2 linked regions of the Caldivirga maquilingensis IC-167 genome follow. Each later gene encodes a partner of the first gene's protein in a complex. Links are inferred from orthologs where the notes say so. Each region holds a gene or a part of one and is shown on either strand. Other genes may lie near its edges. The genes, in order: rnhB and CMAQ_RS00215.

What was found.
Region 2: the proteins of rnhB (region 1) and CMAQ_RS00215 are in contact, whole or in part, in a crystal structure (PDB 3P83), measured with the Archaeoglobus fulgidus proteins. The link is inferred for Caldivirga maquilingensis IC-167 from one-to-one orthologs. Residues at the interface, in WP_010878125.1 of Archaeoglobus fulgidus: Ala74, Ile178, Ala179, Ile183, Arg190, Ser195, Asn196, Leu197, Arg198, Gln199, Lys200, Thr201, Leu202, Asp203, Phe205; in WP_010877842.1 of Archaeoglobus fulgidus: Val39, Ala42, Asn43, Val44, Ala45, Met46, Leu125, Asp168, Ser194, Asn218, Tyr219, Pro220, Ile237, Leu238, Ala239, Pro240, Arg241, Ile242, Glu243, Ser244.

The regions. Positions count from the first base shown.
Region 1 is NC_009954.1:1,803,897-1,807,231, reverse strand. What follows is about bases 1-3,000. They hold rnhB (ribonuclease HII), read left to right. Parts: upstream 1-1,185; coding sequence 1,186-1,815; downstream 1,816-3,000. Other genes in these bases: CMAQ_RS08885 (DUF371 domain-containing protein), read right to left, coding at 2,556-2,987; CMAQ_RS08890 (diacylglycerol/polyprenol kinase family protein), read right to left, coding at 1,847-2,581; CMAQ_RS08900 (glutamyl-tRNA reductase), read left to right, coding at 1-1,208. In the rest of the region: CMAQ_RS08880 (thioredoxin fold domain-containing protein), read left to right, coding at 3,050-3,335. UniProt on the Methanocaldococcus jannaschii protein: Endonuclease that specifically degrades the RNA of RNA-DNA hybrids.
Region 2 is NC_009954.1:56,579-59,868, reverse strand. What follows is about bases 205-3,159. They hold CMAQ_RS00215 (DNA polymerase sliding clamp), read right to left. Parts: upstream 2,146-3,159; coding sequence 1,264-2,145; downstream 205-1,263. Other genes in these bases: CMAQ_RS00210 (Clp1/GlmU family protein), read left to right, coding at 2,383-3,159; CMAQ_RS00220 (hypothetical protein), read left to right, coding at 500-1,147; trxA (thioredoxin), read left to right, coding at 205-490. Also shown: CMAQ_RS00230 (hypothetical protein), read left to right, coding at 1-43; more of trxA, read left to right, coding at 83-204; more of CMAQ_RS00210, read left to right, coding at 3,160-3,290.

The sequences.
Region 1 (3,335 bases):
ATTACTTGAGTAAGATAAGGGCTTTAACACTTAACCATAAGAGGGTTAGCACAATCACCCTGTCTGAAACATACTTCAATAGAGATGAGGTTTACGGTAAATTAATGAACTATTACGATGAGGTATTCCTACTTCAGACATGTAATAGGGTTGAGGTTTACGTCTACGGTGATGATGATTCAGTTGCAGAGGATATGTACAAGGTTAAGGGTACCATAAATCATGTGGATAAATTAGTGGGGATGAATGCTGTGCGCCACATCTTCAGGGTTGCCGCTGGTCTTGAATCAGCGGCAGTGGGGGAGTCTGAAATACTGGGTCAGGTTGAGGATGCATTCAATGATGCTAGGAAGAGGGGGGCATTGGGTGGTTTACTGGGATTCACCATTGAGAGGGCAATAAGGACTGGGAAGGAGATTAGGAGCAGGTTCCCGGAAATCTCAATAGGGTTAGCAAGCATAGGCTCATTAGTGGCTGAGTACGTGCATAGGGTTAGGGGACTTAACTCAAGGATCGCCGTGATTGGGGCAGGCTCTATTGGATCCGATATAGTTAGGAGACTTGCTGAAAAGGGTTTCAGAAACGTAATAATTGTTAATAGGACTCTTGATAAGGCTAAGGCTGCGGCGTTAAGGTATGGATTCAACTACGCGCCCATTGACTCACTGAGAAGCGTAATAAGGGATAGTGATGTGGTTATCTTCGCCACATCAGCGACAAATCCCCTACTGCGTAGAAGGGATGCAGAGGAATTAAGCGGTAAACCAATAATAATTGATGTTGGGGTACCTAGGAATGTTGATCCGGAAATACCTGGCGTGGTTTCAATAGATGAGTTGAAGAATATTGAGAATGAGATCAGGGAGGGTAAGAGGAAGGCTTTAGATGAGGCAAGTAGGTTAATTGAACTTAGGCTCATTGAGTACAGGAGATTGTTTGCAAGGAGGGTTATAGAAGGTATGATAGGTGAATTAACTAAATGGGGGTTAAGCATCGGGGAGAGTGAGGTTAAGAGGGCTGTTAAGGCTGGTTTAATAAAAAATGAGGAGGATGGCGCAGCGTTAGCCGTTAAATCCACTGTTAAGAAGATTATGCTGCCCCTCCTCACTTACTTAAAGGAATTAGCCGAGGAGGATAAGTTTGATGAGGCATTAATAATAATAAGTGGAATTAAGGCTAAGCTTAATGGGGACGGTAAACAGTCTTGAGGCAGGGATAGATGAAGCCGGGCGAGGCCCAGTAATAGGACCAATGGTAATAGCAATAGTGGGCTGGAGTAATTCAGAGGCTGAGGGCATAGGGGTTAAGGACTCTAAACAATTAACCCCAAGTGGAAGGAGTAGATTATATAAGCTAATAGTGAGTAAGGCGCCATGCGTTAGGCATGTTATTGTTGAGCCCAGTGAAATAGATTATTACGTTAATAGGGGGTTACTGAACGAGCTTGAGGCTATTAAGATGAGTGAGCTTATTAAAGCATGTAGCGGGGTTACTAGGGTTTACGTGGATTCACCTGATCCTAACCCAAGCAGGTTTAGGGGATTCATTAATGTTAAGGACGTGGAGTTAATAGTGCTTAATCACGCCGATGAGTCAATACCATTAGTGTCAGCAGCCAGTATAGTGGCTAAGGTAATTAGGGACACTATAATAAGTAGGCTTAAGGAAACCTACGGGGACTTCGGGAGCGGTTACCCAAGTGACCCAAGGACCATAAGTGCCTTAAGGAGGTGGATTAATAATGGCACCTTACCACCAATAGTTAGGAGGAGTTGGAGGACTATTAAGAGAATGACTAATAGTAGGTTATTTTAGGGACTCACATAGTGTTGAATCGTTCTTAAGCCTAGATTCTGGGGAATTTTAGGAAGTAGGCTAATAATGATGCTGCCACTGGGATTGCTAAATTATCCTCACCACTGTAGGATTCAACAATACCGAGAGCTATACCTACTAAGTAAAGCCAGGTTAAGTAACTAAGACCCACTAATGCACCCACCACCAGTGAGAAAACTAATGCACCCATCACAATACCCTCAATTGTCGTACTGCTATAGGGCATCCTAGTCCTACCAATGAGGGAGCCGAATAATGCGCTGAACGTATCATAGAACATTAATGCCAACACCCCGTAGTATGCGTAGGTGTTAACCATTACGTAGGATACGTAAACACCAACCATACCCATTAAAACCCCCAGATACCCCCACTTCCTCTCATAATCCCTCTCAACACTCTTAATGAATTCAGTAAAGGTGTACTCAAGCTTATCCATTGAAGCCAGTAACTCCTTAACACTAGTCATATTTAGCACTTCAGCAACCCTCAGTATGTTTAACTTAACATTATTCCTAGCATCCTCAAGGGTACTTCTAATAACCACTGATATTAAGGGTTTCTTAACCTGGTATATGTATAGGAATGCTGCCCCTATCAACAGTATGGTGTAGTATATCTCAGTGTAGTTTTCCTCAAGCCCAATCACCAACGGTACTATCAGTAGAATGGATAATAGTAAGTGAATAAGCTTCCTGTAAAGCAATGCCCTAACCCTATTAATCCTGCTCAAGTTCTGAGCCAATTAAAATCACCTCAATTGGTTCACTATCCCTGGCTTTATTAATAAGATCCCTATTCAAATCCTTAGCAGCCTTATTGGCAAGAAGCATAATAGTGGCGTTATCAATGTACCCACTCCTCCTAACTATAATCCTCCTCTCATCAGTTAGCCTCAACCCACTTAACCCTAATCCAGTCACAATATCTATGCTTGAACCAGCTACAATAATCATTAAAACCAATGAGTAACCACTGGTAATCAACTTCTTGAAGTCATTATCCAAGTCTGAGGCAGCCTTATCGGCACAGCAGGCTATTATGCAGTCGCCTCTCTCAGTAATGTAATCATCCTTAGTAATCTCAATGGTGTTCCTATGAGTAGCCTTCACGTTACCATGACCCCTAGCCCAAATTACATCAATAATCATACGCAACGTCAATCCTCCGGAGAAAAAAAAGCTTTTAAATAACCTATCCTGCTTAATGATTCATGAAGAAACGCATAGTAGTGATTATGCTTCTCACTATGCTTACAGGGGTTGCTTTATTGACCTATGCCTTATCAGTAGTTAGGTTTGGTTTAGTGAACGCATACTTGGTAACGGATCCCAGCTCCTTCCAGAGTATCCTCATGAATAGTAATGGGAAGTACCTCCTCATAATATACGCTGATTCACAGTGCCCTGCCTGTAATTACCTTAAATCCTATGTACTAAGTAACTCCACGGTAGCTAGCTATGTTCAGAGTCATTATGTACCAATTTACGTGGACTTAG
Region 2 (3,290 bases), 1.7 Mb from region 1 along the record:
TAACAGTGTTGCCGCGTATAGATTACTGAAGGGTAGTGGTTGACGGAAAAAGGCTTATTAAATACTAGGCATGGGGGAATTCATGGCTAATGATGTTGACAAAGACCCTGAATTAGATAAGCTACTTGAAAGGAAGGCTAGGGAAATGATTAAGAACGTTAACAATACTGGTGGTGTAGTGGAGTTGAATCGCAGTAACTTTGATGAATTCATTAAGACTCATGAAGTTGCTGTAGTTGACTTCTGGGCCACCTGGTGCGCCCCCTGCTTCATGCTTGAGCCAATAATAAAGAGACTGGCTGCTGAGATGCCTAATGTGGGTTTCGGTAGACTTAATACTGAAGAGGAACCTGAAATTGCGGCTAAATACTACGTTATGAGTCTACCAACAGTCATAATTTTCAAGAACGGTGAACCAATCGACCAGGTAATAGGTGTGGTGCCTAAGAAGATTCTTCAAGATAGGATTAAGGCTTACCTCAATGACTAGGTGAGTTAAATGTATCCCATACTTCTTGGAATAAACGGTATTGGTTACGGTAGTTTCACGGAATGTGAACTTAATGCATTACCGAGACTCATGAATATTGTTGATAGGGGTGTGGTTGAGAATAAGAGGCCTCAATACCCTGATAAATCATGGTGGAGTATACTGAACATGGAGCCCACTAATAATACTCAAAGCGACCCCTCTGCGGCGCCTTTAGTTAAGTTAACCAGGTCAACATTAATTAACATACCGGTGGCTAACCCAACATACGGCATATACAGTATTAATCTCGACCAAGGTACATCATACAGGGAGGAGGTTAATAAAGTCGTAGATGCTATAATTAATGCAGCAGTAAAGACACCTGTTATAGCAGCCATAACGGCTCCAGATAGGTTCCTACATAGTAATCAATTAATTAAATGCGATGTTTACTCAGCTATTGATGAGGCCATTGGTTCCTTAATCAATAGCGGAGTCTCCTCATTCATTCTCTTCTCACCTTACGGTGAGCCCACGGGGCCAAATGAGGGTGAACATGAGGAATACGGCATATACATAGCTACAATAAGTAGGCCAAGGCACTACGATACAGTTAAGCTATATGAAATCGGTATGTTATTTAGGGATCTTGTTGATTCAGCATTAGGCATGTAGGTTCAAGGCCTAGACCACGCAACACCTTATGGTATTATCACAAAGTAACGTTACCATAATATACCCAGTGTAGAGTCATTAAAGGATAGTGAATACTATTATAGTCGCCTAGTTCACTACAGGGATCTTGGAGCTACATAGTATGTTAATGAACCTGACGCGAACTCGTAGGTTAACTTAATGGGTTTATTAGTGGCGAATTCTATGGTAACGTATTCACATATTGGGGCCATTTGCCTATTCATGTTCATTATGTAATCAAGGGAATAGGACGCCTCCTGCTTCTCACTCACTGAGAATTCCTGGAAGGATTCATCAGTGCTTTGATACTGAACCTCATAATACCTACCCCCCTCACCGGAGGCCTTTATGGTGAATGACTCTGGGTCAACGGTGAATGTGACTGCGTCACTTATGTCCTCAGCCATTGTTAAGGCATCCTTGAATGCATCCATGCTCATCCGTATCCTAACAGGGTAATCAATCTTCGGCTCCGGTATCTCCTCCTGAGTAACATCAACAATCGGTAAGTAGAATTTCCTATACATACCGCTTTCCCGCCCCTTAGAACCATAGTATATTATCATTAGGAACCTGTTCCTCCCCTTATCAACACCTATGTCAACTTTATCCTTAGCCCTAATTCTCTTAGCCAGCTTCTTAATGGTATCAAATAGAACACCAACCTTAACAGTGTCAGTTATGTTAACTTCCTCAAGGGCTGTTGAAGGTATGTTAAGGAGCACTAGGGAAACCTTAGATGAATCAATAGCCTTGAGGCTAATACCATCAGGACTCATGACGAATAAAGCCTCATTTAGAACTTGAGCCAGACTTAGGAAAACATACCTAACATCCCTACCCTTAGGAAACGTAAATGTGTAAACAACCCCACTTTCCCCACTCTCCTGAACTATTGAACCACCCCCAGTCTCACCCTCTGCCTCCTCAGTCTCAGCTTCCTCTTCCCTCCTCTCCTCCTCGTTCTCCTCAGGCATTGTAATATAATTCTCAATAACCCTTTTTAAGGTTACGGGCCCATTAAAGAATAATACTGGTAATTCAAGAGGGATCCTATAGTTAAGAGTTCAGATATTATTTCAGTGGGTAATTCATTATCATGCATACGCTTATTGATTAAGGCCGGTAGTGAAAATGATGGAGGCGCTTATTGGTAAGAGGTTAAGTATAAATATTGTAATAGTCTTTTTAAGGAGTAGTGTATTATAGGAGGCGTGGATCAAGTTAAGCTTAATGGTGGTGAGTATGTTAGAGTAGAAGGACCCGCAATGATTGAGGTTTTAAGAGGCAAACTCTACATCCTTGGGGCACAGTATGATGAGGGTTCAAGAATAACAATATTACGGGCTAGGAGGGTTGTTGCTAAGGCTATTAATGATACTGAGTTATCAGTGGTCCTTGGGCCGGGAGGCTTCGTGGATAAGCCTAAGGCTGGTGAGGAGATGATTGATGAATGGGATAGTAAATTATCAATGGGATTAAAGGGTTCAGTAATAATGGTGATGGGGGCTATGGATTCCGGTAAAACAACCATAACGACAATACTTGTTAATAAGGCATCATCAATGGGATTAAAGGTGGGTGTGGTTGATGCTGACCCAGGTCAAAATGACCTAGGACCCCCCACCACTGTGTCCTGCTCAATACTCAAGGGTGGTAAGATAACTCACTTAAGCTACATGAGTCCGGTGAAGCAGGTGTTCCTAGGCTCAACTAATCTTGAGGGTAATTGGTATAGGGCGGTTTACGGGGTAGCTAAGCTAGTGGATTACTTAAAGAATATTGAATCAGTGGACTTCATTGTAATTAACACTGATGGATGGGTTGAGGGTGAGGGGGCTGTTGAGTACAAGAGGGCTTTGGTTAATGCCATTAAGCCTAACTACGTCATAATCATGAGGAAGAGTGATGAGGTTAATGGTTTAATTAATGGATTAGGTATAGGCAATATGCTTATTCTCAATGCGCCACCATCAATGAGAATTAGGGATAGGAATGATAGGAAGATACACAGGGATATGGGGTATGGTAGGTACTTGTCACCATCAAGGGAATTAACCCTTAACCTAACTCAAGTACCAGTGGTTAACATGCCTTTAACCGGTAGGGGATTAAACGGTAA